Regions from separate parts of the Bradyrhizobium genosp. L genome, predicted to be linked through region 3. Evidence: predicted binding sites of a transcription regulator. Region 3 holds the regulator's gene; each other region holds the start of a gene.
What was found. The regulator LexA, encoded in region 3, represses DNA repair genes until DNA is damaged. The targets are predictions, from matches to a motif close to TGTTCNNNNTGTGTTCNG.
Positions count from the first base shown of each region.

Region 1: ruvC (crossover junction endodeoxyribonuclease RuvC) is a predicted target of LexA. The motif match lies at 1,697-1,714, and genes of this name have one in related genera.
Region 2: IC762_RS03400 (helicase-related protein) is a predicted target of LexA. The motif match lies at 1,738-1,755, and genes of this name have one in related genera.

Region 1 covers NZ_CP061378.1:1,146,987-1,151,136, reverse strand. The annotation lists gene ruvB (Holliday junction branch migration DNA helicase RuvB) at 1-266, opposite strand, end outside; gene ruvA (Holliday junction branch migration protein RuvA) at 385-1,002, opposite strand; gene ruvC (crossover junction endodeoxyribonuclease RuvC) at 1,139-1,666, opposite strand; gene IC762_RS05275 (YebC/PmpR family DNA-binding transcriptional regulator) at 1,874-2,620, opposite strand; gene IC762_RS05270 (methyl-accepting chemotaxis protein) at 2,831-4,150, shown strand, end outside.
Region 2 covers NZ_CP061378.1:736,290-740,439, reverse strand. The annotation lists gene IC762_RS03400 (helicase-related protein) at 1-1,487, opposite strand, end outside; gene IC762_RS03395 (DUF3108 domain-containing protein) at 2,137-2,967, opposite strand; gene rpmB (50S ribosomal protein L28) at 3,312-3,620, shown strand; gene IC762_RS03385 (7-cyano-7-deazaguanine synthase) at 3,800-4,150, shown strand, end outside.
Region 3 covers NZ_CP061378.1:4,169,949-4,174,098, forward strand. The annotation lists gene IC762_RS19690 (molybdopterin molybdotransferase MoeA) at 1-962, shown strand, start outside; gene lexA (transcriptional repressor LexA) at 1,173-1,874, shown strand; gene IC762_RS19700 (hypothetical protein) at 2,114-2,542, shown strand; gene IC762_RS19705 (hypothetical protein) at 2,689-2,907, shown strand; gene IC762_RS19710 (ComEC/Rec2 family competence protein) at 2,904-4,150, opposite strand, start outside.

The sequences.
Region 1 (4,150 bases), 3.0 Mb from region 3:
ACAGGGCCCGAGGTGGCGCGAAAGCCGACGCCGAGCTCGCGCGCCACGATCTGCGCCAGCGTGGTCTTGCCGAGGCCGGGGGGGCCGACGAACAGCACATGGTCCAGCGCCTCACCGCGCTTCTTCGCCGCCTCGATGAAGATCGAAAGGTTCTTGCGCGCCTGCGCCTGGCCGACGAACTCGGTCAGCGACTGCGGCCGCAGCGCGGTGTCGCCGACATCGTCGGTACGGCGTTCGGGGGTGACGATGCGGGAAGGCGTGTTCATGTAGACAGCTCGTTGGCGATCGTAGGGTGGGCAAAGGCGCTTGGCGCCGTGCCCACCATCAGCACTCTGCTCGCAATGGTGGGCACGCTCCGCTTTGCCCACCCTACAATCCGAGCGCTCACTTCGACAACTCCTTCAGCCCGAGCCGGATCAGTTGCGCGGTCTCCGCCTTCTCACCCGCGCTGCGCGAGGCGGCGGCTATGGCCGCCGCCGCCTGCGGCTGGCCGTAGCCGAGATTGACCAGCGCGGAGATCGCATCCGTCACCGGACGCGGCGCCCGGTTGTTGTCGAGCGCCCCTGACAAATGCACCACAGCCGGATCGACAGTCGCAAAGCCGGGTGCCTTGTCCTTCAATTCGCTCACGATGCGCTCGGCGACCTTCGGTCCGACACCCGGCGTGCGCGCCACCGCGGCCTTGTCGCGCAGCGCGATCGCGTTCGCCAGATCGTTCGGCGGCAGCGTGCCGAGCACCGCCAGCGCGACCTTGGCGCCGACGCCCTGCACGGTCTGCAGCAGGCGAAACCATTCGCGCTCGTGATCGCTGCGGAAGCCGAACAGCTTGATCTGGTCCTCGCGGACATAGGTCTCGATCGACAGCACCGCGGCCTCGCCCGGCGACGGCAGCGCCTGCAAGGTGCGGCCGGCGCAATGCACCTGATAGCCGACACCGCCGACGTCGAGGATCACATAATCCTCGCCGTAGGAATCGATCAGGCCCTTCAGCTTGCCGATCATAATGGCGACTCCAGTCCGGCAAATGCATCCTCATCGTCATGGCCGGGCTTGTCCCGGCCATCCACGTCTTTGCAGACAAGAAAAGACGTGGATGCCCGGCACAAGGCCGGGCATGACGGCCGTCGGTGGCGGCCTCTCATAACCCCGCCACCTTCAGCCGCAGTGCGGCGCTCTGGCGGTGATGGGCGTGGGTGATGGCGATGGCGAGTGCGTCGGCGGCGTCGGCGGAGGGTGGCTCGGCCTTCGGCAGCAGGATCTTCAGCATCACCTGGATCTGGGTCTTCTCCGCGTGGCCGGCTCCGACCACGGTCTTCTTGACCTGGTTCGGCGCATATTCGGCGACGGAAATGCCGAACATCGCCGGCGCCAGCATGGCGACGCCGCGGGCCTGGCCAAGTTTCAACGTTGCGACGCCGTCCTTGTTGACGAAGGTCTGCTCGACTGCGGCTTCCGCCGGCCGGTAGTCGCCGAGCACGGCGACGAGCCCCTCATGGATCGCGAGCAGCCGGCTTGCCAGCGGCAAATGATCCGGCGGCTCGACCGAGCCGCAGGCGACGTAGACCAGGCGATTGCCCTCGGTCTCGATCACGCCCCAGCCGGTGCGGCGGAGGCCCGGATCGATACCGATGATGCGGACGGGGGTGCGAATCGGCTGGGCTGTCATGGGGTAGTGATACCGCCTGTGCCGGGAGAACGAAACACAAACGGGACGTCATCCCCTGCCCGGGTCGTTCCCACCCACACTTGTCATCCCCGCGAATGCGGGGATCCAGTACGCCGCGGCCTCTCGGCTGAAACTCAGGTCTCTGGAATACTGGATCGCCCGGTCAAGCCGGGCGACGACACCGGAGTTTGTGGCAACCCCGGGAAACTACCCGCCCATCTTCGCGACCAGCGCGTCGGATACCTCGAAATTGGCGAACACGTTCTGCACGTCGTCGTGCTCGTTGAGCAGGTCCATCAGCTTCAAGAGCTTCTCGCCGGTCTCGTCGTCCACCGAAATGGTGTTCTGCGGCTTCCAGGTCAGCGCCGCCTTGCGCGGCTCGCCGAACTTGGTCTCCAGCGCCTTGGCGACCTCGCGGAAGGTGTCCTGCGAGGCGTAGACCTCGTGGCCGGCTTCGCTGGAGACCACGTCGTCGGCGCCGGCCTCGATCGCGGCGTCCAGCATGGCGTCGTCGGAGGCTGTGCTCTTGTCGTATTCGATGATGCCGGTGCGATCGAACATGAAGGCGACCGAGCCGGTTTCGCCGAGATTGCCGCCCGATTTGGTGAAGAAGGAGCGGATATCGGAGGCGGCGCGGTTGCGGTTGTCGGTCAGCGCCTCGACGATGACGGCGACGCCACCGGGGCCGTAGCCCTCGTAGCGGATCTCGTCATAGTTCTCGCCGTCATTGCCCGCGGCCTTCTTGATGGCGCGGTCGATATTGTCCTTCGGCATGTTTTCCGCGCGGGCCGCGACGATGGCGGCGCGCAGGCGCGGGTTCATCGCCGGATCGGGGGTGCCGAGCTTGGCTGCCACGGTGATTTCGCGGGCCAGCTTGCCGAACAGCTTCGACTTCTGGGCATCCTGCCGGCCCTTGCGATGCATGATGTTCTTGAATTGGGAATGGCCGGCCATGCGTCGTCTCTTGGGAAGCGGAGGTTCTGAACGGGATGGAAAACGCGGCCTTATAGGCCGGCAACCCGCCAAAATCAAAGCGTCGGCGGGCGTTCCCTCCCCGGTAATAGTACCGCATGCCGGAATATGAGGCACCTGTTAACCATGACTTCATGCCCGGGTGCGAGGATCGGCCGTCCTTCCAACTCTCACGAGCCCGCAAAGAACCCCATGGCGTTCGGTCTGTTTCGAAAGCAAGTGCCGGAGCCGGCCGCACCCGTGGTCGAAGCGAAGGTTCCGGCAGCGGCTGGACCCGAGACCGCCGCCTCAGCCGAGATCGATTCGGCCAGGGAAATCCTGGAACTGCTGGAACTCGAGCTTGGCGGCATGATCCGTCAACTCGAGCGCGCGGCAAGCTCGGTCGCCGACGGCGCCGAGGCCACCGCCGCGACGCTTTCGACCATCCGCGCCCGCACCGACGCGCTGACCGGCCGCACCAGCGACGCGCAGAGCACCGCGACCACGTTCTCGCAAGCTGCCGACCGCTTCACGCATTCGGCCGAGGGCATCGGCCAGCAGGTGCGCAGCGCAAGCCAGCTCGCCGACGACGCCGCGGCCGCAGCCCGCGAGGCGACCGCCAATGTCGACCGGTTGCGTGAATCCTCGGCCGCGATCGGCAATGTCGTCAATCTGATCGCGCAGATCGCGCGCCAAACCACGCTGCTCGCGCTCAACTCGACGATCGAGGCGGCGCGCGCGGGCGCTGCCGGCAAGGGCTTTGCGGTGGTCGCAACCGAGGTCAAGGCACTGGCGGTGCAGACCCAGAGCGCGACTGAAGAAATCACCAGGAAGATCGAGGCGCTGCAAAAGGACGCCACCGGTTCGGCCGACGCCGTACACCGCATCTCGCAGGCGATCGAGGCGATCCGCCCGGTATTCGAGAACGTCAACGGCGCGGTCGCCGAGCAGAACCAGATCACCGGCGAGATGGGCCAGAATGCGTCGTCCGCATCGCAGTTCATCGTCTCGGTCGGCTCCAGCGCCGGCGAGATCGACAGTGCGACGCGACAGGCCGAGGCCCATGGCGACGACGTCGCCCAGGCCGGCAAGGCCGTGACCGCCTTCGCCAAAAAGCTGAAGGCGCGCTGCGCGGTGCTGCTGCGCCAGGACGAGCGCGGCGATCCGCGCAAGAACGAGCGGCTGCCCTGCAGCCTGACCATCGAGATCACGACGGCGGCGCGGACGATATCAGCGCCGGTCTACGAGCTCGCGATGGACGGCATTTTGATCGGCGGCCCCGACGCCGACAGGCTGCCGACCCACGAAAGCCTGAGCGCGACGCTGCAGGACGTCGGCGCCATCAGGATCAGGATCGGCGATCGCGCCAAGGCCGGCGCGCAGGCGCGCTTCGAGGCCCCGACCGCGGCCTTGCGCGAAAAGATCGAAGACCGGATGTGGGCGATCCACGAGGAGAATACCGAGCTCGTCACCCGCGCGATGGAGGCCGGTCACGCGCTGGCCAAGACCTTCGAGGACGGATTGAAGAGCGGC
Region 2 (4,150 bases), 3.4 Mb from region 3:
GTATTCAAAACTGAGTTCTCCCGCAGGCGGCGCATCAATACACTGGTCCGCCTGTCAACGAAACGCTCCGTGAGCCGTTCATGCAGCGCATCGGATAATTTATTTTCGAGATCGCGCGTGATCCCCTGCCAGTGCTCCGGGTCATACAGCCAGTCCGGCCGGTTGGCCACGAAGGTCCAGGTCCGGATCTGCGCGATCCGTCCCGACAGCGTGTCGATATCGCCGTCGGTGCGGTTGGCCTGGTCGACCTGGGTGCCGAACCATGCGTCAGGGATACGCCCCTTTTGCATCAGGAAGCCGTACAGCGTGGTCACGAGTTCGGCATGCGCCGCCGGCGACAGCTTTCGGTAATCAGGAACCTGGCAGGCTTCCCATAGCCGCTCCACCGCCTTGGCGCCATGCGCCATCTCGCGCACCTCGGCGTCGCGCGCGACATGGTCGAGCACGCGCTGGTCCTCGGCGAACGGCGCCCGCGTCAGTGCCTCATGATTGGGCGACAGCGCCAGCGACACCTGCAACGCGCCGAGCGAGGAGAAATCCAGTTTTGCATTGCGCCATTGCAGCATCTTCACGCTGTCGAAGGTGTGGTTCTGCAACGCATTGACCAGTTCCGGCTCGAACGGCGCGCAGCGCCCGGTGGTGCCAAAGGTGCCGTTGCGGGTGGCACGCCCCGCACGGCCGGCGATCTGCGCGAATTCGGCCGGCGTCAGCCGGCGGAACTGATAGCCGTCATATTTGCGGTCGGAGGCGAAGGCGACGTGATCGACGTCGAGATTGAGCCCCATGCCGACGGCGTCGGTGGCGACGAGATAATCGACGTCGCCGTTCTGGAACATCGACACCTGCGCATTGCGCGTGCGCGGCGACAGTGAGCCGAGCACCACGGCGGCACCGCCATGCTGGCGGCGGATCAATTCCGCGATCGCATAGACCTCGTCGGCGGAGAACGCGACGATTGCGGTGCGTCGCGGCTGCCGCGTGATCTTGCGGTCGCCGGCGAATTCGAGCTGCGACAGCCTCGGACGCGTGATGATCGAGGCGCCCGGCAGCAGCCGCTCGATGATCGGCCGCATCGTCGCAGCACCGAGCAGCAGCGTCTCGTCGCGGCCGCGGCGGTTGAGGATGCGGTCGGTGAAGACATGCCCGCGCTCGAGATCGGCCGCGATCTGGATCTCGTCGACGGCGAGGAACGACACGTCGAGATCGCGCGGCATCGCCTCCACGGTCGAGACCCAGAACCGCGGCGCCTTCGGCTTGATCTTCTCCTCGCCGGTGATCAGCGCGACGTTGTCGACGCCGGCGCGGTCCGCGATCTTGTTGTAGACCTCGCGCGCCAGCAGCCGCAGCGGCAGCCCGATCAGGCCGGACGAATGCGCCAGCATCCGCTCGATCGCAAGATGCGTCTTGCCGGTGTTGGTCGGACCCAGCACCGCAGTGACGCCGGCGCCGGGAGCGCGGTCAGATCCGAACGAAGATGAGAAAGCCATATTTTCCGGGTGTTTCGTGAACTGTTGGCAAGATAGCCGTCCCGTCATCCTGAGGTGCGAGCGCTCGCGAGCCTCGAAGGATGCACGGCCGAAATCTATCCGCAGGTTTTGATCGGACTTTCCTCACGTGGAGCGAGTCGGGCTGTCGCCCTTCGAGACGGCCGCTCTGCGGCCTCCTCAGGGTGACGGGAGAGAGAATTGCGCAAAATCTGTCTCACAATGCGACGCTTTCCGCCTTCGCCTTAAGCTTCGGAACGAGTCCGGAACGAATCGCGGCCGAATCGCTGACTCGCATCCAGGCCTGAAACGTTCACCGCAACATCTCGGTGGCATCCAAGGCGGCGGCACTAGATCAAGTTTGCGAGGGCTCCACAAGCCGCTGTGATGAGGACTGATTTCCTTAAGTTCGTGAGAACACCGAGTCGAATCAGAACCGGACGAGAGTCAACCGGATTCCAGTGACGTTTGTTGCATTCCCGACGCCTGCCTCTCGCTCACCTCCCCTTGAAAAGGGGAGGTCGCTTTGCTCGCAGAGCAAAGCGGGTGGGGATCATGTCTCTCCGCGCGCAGCAGTGCGTGTGGCCGACCCCCATCCCGACCTTCCCCCTTTCAGGGGGAAGGCGAAGCAAGCACGCCTTGCGACGAAGGCCTACTGCGTCTTCGCCACGCGCGGCGGCGCGGCTGTGGTGATGAACGACGTCGCCTCCAGCATGGCTTGGCCCAGCGGGGTCGGGATCGTCATGCGGAACGGCACCAGCAGGCGCGTGCCCGCGATCGGCACGAAGGCGATCTCGATGTTGCGCTGGGCGGCGAGATATTTGATCACCGGGCGATCCGGGATGTAGCCCGCGATCGGCACGAAATAGATCGCGCAGACCAGCGCCGGCCCGTGATAGCCGTGCTCGGCCTTGACGATCTCGACGCGCTTGAAATCGGCGCGCAGATCGTAGCGCATGCGGCCGTCGAACACGCCGTTGGCGGTGCGGCAGACGTCCGGGCTCATCGGCTCGGCATTGCCGGGGATGCGCAGGAACGAGCCGGTCATCGGATCCAGCACGCCCTTCTTCTGCGCGTCGGTGACCGGGATGCGGTCGGCATCGACCGGCGGCTCCGGCTCGATCGCGGATTCCTTGATGACGCCGTTCGAAAGCACCATCCGGATGGTCTCTGACTTCTTCGAGGTCGTGGTGGTCGCGGTGTAGGAGTTCGCGATCGGCACGCCGTTGGCCATGCGGCCCTGCGAGGCGCCGGAGCCCGCGCCGCCGGAAAACGCCTTCAACAGCCCCGCGGTGCCGCCCTGGGCCGAGGCCGAGAACGAGTCGTCGCTGACCTCGACGGTCCAGGTGCCCTTGCCGACGGGGATGCCGGCCAGGGTCGCCTCGTACTGCGCATCGAGCCGCCCCTGCGCGCGCGCGTCCTCGCCGCCGAACAGCAGCAAGGCGCCGGCCAGAAGGCCGACAAGCCACCCGGACGGCGGCAAAATGGCAATTGGGGCGGTCACTTACCTGACGGTCCTGCTATCGGGCGCTGCTTGAAGTCATCTAGGCGACAGATCCGGCCAGACAACGCGTGGGCCCTTATGGAACCTAGTTTGCAGCCGAATACGCCCTTTATATGGTTGCCATATCCGCCGTTAAGTGGCTGGAACGGCTTATGAACCGCGAATATCCGTCACCTCCTCGGCGCTGTCTGATCTTGACGCTGGCGCCATCCCCAATTATACACCCGCGGTTCCTGGAAAATGGACGCGAATTCAAAACCCCCGCGCAGGCCGCGTGATCGCACGTGCCGCCGATGCCGGGGATGCAATGAGGATTTTGTGACATGTCGCGGCGCTGCGAACTGACGGCCAAGGGCCCCCTGACGGGCCACAAGGTGAGCCACTCCAACATCAAGACCAAGCGGCGCTTCCTGCCGAACCTGGCCAACGTCACCTTCATCTCGGAAGCACTCGGCCGCAACGTGCGCCTGCGCGTCTCGACCAATGCGCTCAAGAGCGTCGACCACAATGGCGGCCTCGACGCCTACCTGATCAAGGCCAAGGCCGACGTCCTCTCGCCCCGCGCCCTGGACCTGAAGCGCGCGATCGAGAAGAAGGTGGGCAAGCCGGCGCCGGTGAAGAAGGCGGGCTGAGCGAAGGCTAGCTGCGGCGCAGAAAAGCGCGGAGATAGTTTTGGACGGCCGGGTCGGAAGATCTGGCCGTTTTTGTTTTTGCCTGACAGTCAGAGATATTGAACGAAAGTGGAGTTGAGAGCGCAATCCGCCCACTAGAAACCCTCCGCCTCTGCGAGGTATTTTAGAGGTTGATTCGTATGAAAACAGCAACCGTTCTGCTCAGCGGAGGAATCGATTCTGCATCAGCCGTGCTTCTGCTGAGATCGAACGGCTTTGCAGTACGAGGACTCTTTATCGATTACGGTCAAGCGGCGCGCGATATGGAGCGCCAGGCCGTGGCTCGGCTAAGGGATGTACTAGGAATTACCGTAGATGAATTGCAAGTTAGCACACACGCCAAACACGGCGCGGGTGAGCTGAGGGGAAGAAACGCCTTTTTAGTCTTTGCTGCCGTGCTGCTGGGGAATTGCGAACCCGGCGGGATTGGAATCGGCATTCATGCCGGCACACCGTACTACGATTGCTCACCTGATTTCGTTGAGAGGTTA
Region 3 (4,150 bases):
GCAGCCTCAGTGCGGGCGAAGCGGTGCGGATCTTCACCGGCGGCGTGATCCCCGACGGCGCCGATGCGGTCATCATCCAGGAAGACACGGCCATCGACGGCGACCACATCACCATCACCGAGGCCGCGACCAGGGGACGGCACATCCGCCCCGCCGGCGTCGACTTCAACGCCGGCGACGTGCTGCTCGCGGCAGGCCAGCGGCTCTCCGACCGCGCGCTGTCGCTGGCCGCCGCCATGAATTATCCGGAACTCGCGGTGCACCGCCGCCCCAAGGTCGCGTTGCTCGCAACCGGCGACGAGCTGGTGATGCCGGGCTCGGAGCCTGGTCCCGGCCAGATCGTCTATTCCAACGGCTATGCGCTGCGGGCGCTGGCGCGCCGCGAGGGCGCCGAAACCATCGATCTCGGGATCGCGGCCGATACCGTGGCGGCGACCACCGCCGGCATCCGCCGTGCACGCGAGGTCGACGCCGATATCCTGGTCACGACCGGCGGAGCATCGGTCGGCGACCATGATCTGGTCAAGCAGTCGCTGGAGGCCGAGGGCGTCGCCATGGCGTTCTGGCGGATCGCAATGCGGCCCGGCAAGCCGATGATGCATGGCCGGCTCGGCACCATGCGGGTGATCGGCCTGCCCGGCAATCCGGTGTCGTCCTATGTCTGCGCCTACCTGTTTCTGGTGCCTTTGATTCGGGCTTTGAGCGGCCGCAAGGTGATTCATCACACTCGCGCGCGCGCCTTGCTCGGCCGCGATCTCGCCGCCAACGACCAGCGCGAGGACTATCTGCGCGCGCGTCTGGAAGAGCGCGACCACGGCACGCTGATCGCAACGCCGGTGATGCAGCAGGACAGCTCGCTGCTGGGAAATCTCGCTGCGGCACGGGCACTTCTGATCCGTCCGCCATTCGCGCCGGCGGCTCTCAAAGGCAGCGCATGCGATATCCTGACACTGCCGGAATGACCCCGCGCGGCAGCGTCGGGTGAGCGCGTTCACCTGAAATTAAGTGGTTGCAGAACATGTATCGAACATATAGTGTCCGTTCATGATTTGTTTCGAGTACTGGTGTCACCAAATGGGAGTCCCTCGTCGCTGGCGCGCATCGTGCTCGCAAGATCGGGGCTCCTGAGGTCTCGGAATCGAACGACGCACTCAACCGGGGGAATACTCGAGATGCTCACGCGCAAACAGTACGAACTTCTGCGTTTCATCAATGAACGTCTGAAAGAGGCCGGCGTGCCCCCCTCCTTCGACGAGATGAAGGATGCGCTCGACCTGCGCTCGAAGTCCGGTATCCACCGCCTCATCACCGCGCTGGAAGAGCGCGGCTTCATCCGCCGGCTGCCGAACCGCGCCCGCGCCATCGAGGTGATCAAGCTCCCCGAATTGGCCGCCGGTGGCGGCAACGGCCGCCGCGGCTTCACGCCGAGCGTCATCGAGGGCACGCTCGGCAAGCGCGCCTCCGCCCCCGTGATCGAGGACGACGGCAACCGCCCGGTCGCCGTCCCGGTGATGGGCCGGATCGCGGCCGGTACCCCGATCGAGGCGCTGCAGACCCGCAGCCACACCATCAGCGTACCGCCCGACATGCTCGGCACCGGCGAGCACTACGCGCTCGAGGTGCGCGGCGACTCGATGGTCGAGGCCGGTATTCTCGACGGCGACATGGCGCTGATCCAGCGCAACGACACCGCCAACACCGGCGACATCGTGGTGGCCTTGATCGACGAGGAGGAAGCCACCCTGAAGCGCTTCCGCCGCCGCGGTGCATCGATCGCGCTGGAGCCGGCCAACACCGCCTATGAAGTGCGCATCCTGCCGCCGAACCGGGTTCGCATCCAGGGCAAGCTGATCGGGCTCTATCGCAAATACTGAGGCCGCGAAGGAACGCGCGACACATCCGACCGTTGCTTGGCAGATAGCGCGACGTGTGAGCTTGCCAGATGCGCCCCGATACCTCTCGTGCGTAGCGCGTTTGTGATCGGGCCGCTCTGCAGCCAGTCGTACAATCGCCAAGAAACGGGGAAACACTCGTTCGCTATCGTCCACTCTGGTAGAGGCCTGCGCCTCAAGGGGAGGCTTTGGGTCGCTACCTCGAACCGAGGAGCCATCCGATGTGTGACTATAGCCTGCACGCGGTGCAATCGCGTCCCGCCGTCGTCGGAGAGACGCTTGTCACCACGACCTTCCGCGGCACGTCGACCCGCGGCTTTGCCTCCGAAAGCGATCTCGCGGTTGCGGTCTGCATGTTGCCCGGCACCGAGCTCGCCTTCACCGAGAACGTCCGCTACGACAGCCGCTGGATCTGGACCAAGACGATCGGCTTCCGTGTCGGCGTGTTCAACGAGATCGAGCCCGATGTGCCGGATCGCCATCACGACGCGGTCGAATTCCCCGACGGCAACCGCGTGCTGGTGACCCAGCTCGTCGAGGGACAGCGCGTCACGGTGCTGCAACTGCCGGCGCTGCCTCAACAGATCGAGCAGAAGCCCAAGGTCGCAGAGCGGCGGCCCTCCGCATTCGCATCGCTGTTTTTGGGTTGAACGCATCGCAGCCGCAGGACGACCATTCCCGCGGCGGGTGACCAAAGCAATTTCAAGCGGCCCCGGACTTCGGGTTCCGGGCCGCGGCCTGAGGAATTGCGTCTGACGACGCGTTGGCGCATCATCGCGCACGGAGGGCGTGCGCGGTGGTCGACAAGGTCACGTGGCAAAAGGCTGGACGCGTCACCGAACCGGGCCGCTACATGTTCCGGTTCGGCTGGCTGACGATCACCGCCGACGACCTCAAGGTCTGGCAGCAGTTTCCCGAAGCCGCCTTCACCCTGGTCAAGAAGCCCGACGCCGGCCCCGATTCCGACGAGTACCATCTCGGCCTGTTCGAGCTGCCCCCGCCCGGCCAGACTTAATCGTCGCCTTGCAGATCGGTCTCGGCGGGTGTCGCATCGACGGGACGGGACGGCTTGTCAGGCGTGCGCAGCAGCGCCTCGCTGTCACCTTCACCGGGAACCGCCGGCGACCAGGGCCGGTCGATGCCACCGGGTTTGACCGCATCGATGGCGAAGCCGCCGCTGACGCGGCGCAGCGTCAGCGCGCCGTGGCGGCGTAGCCGCTCGGCATCGATCACCGAGGCCGCGCAGCCCTGCGGCGCGGGGTGGGCCATGACGATCAGCGCCGCCCGCTCGCAATCGTCGGCCAGCGCATCGGGCCGGTTCGCCAGCGCGACGAAACTGCCGGCGCCAGGAGTGACGCAGCCGCTGGAATCGCAGGAAACGCTCTCGCCGAGCGACGGATCCGCGGCGAAGCGCGCGTCGGCATCGGCCGCGAGCCACTCCTTGACCAAAAAGGCATCCTTCGCGCTGTGCATAAGATGCAGCCGCCCGTCGCCGCCGCGCACCGCGACATTGCGGCCATCGGCGGAGACCAGCACATCCGGCTGCGGCACCCGCACCGCCCAGACCGTCGCCACCACGAGCAGCATCGCACCCGACCAGCGCAGCGGCGTCCGCAACAGCCCGAGCAGGACGAGCCCCGCGCTGGCCAGGATCATCGGTCCGGTGCCGAACGCCGCCATCCGTCCGACCGCGCCCGGCAGTGCGGCGACCCATTGCGTCACCACGATCATCCAGTCGATGCCAATGCCCATGATCGCCCAGAACACGCCGTCGAACCCGAACGGCATTGCGGCAAGCCCGAGCAGGCCCGCGGGCATCACGACCGCCGAGACCACCGGCATCGCCGCCAGGTTGGCGAGCAGTCCGTAGGGCGTGATGCGATGGAAATGGAACGCGGCATAGGGCGTCGTCGCCAGCCCCGCCACCAGCGAGGCCAGCACCAGCACGATGAGCTCACGCCCGCCCCACAGCGCGATCCGCGCGGTCACCGAATGGTCCGGCGACGCAAACAGGCTCGGCATCCCGATCTGCACCAACGCCACCAGCCCGAGCGTCGCGGCGAACGACATCTGAAAGCTCGGATGCACCAGCGCTTCCGGCGCAATCGCCAGCACGATCAGCGCCGCCACCGCCAGCGTTCGGAAGGTGATGGCGCGGCGATCGACCATGACGGCGATCAGCACCACTGCCGTCATGAAGAAGGATCGCTGCGTCGCGACCTCCGCGCCCGACAGCAACAGATAGAACGCGGCAGCGA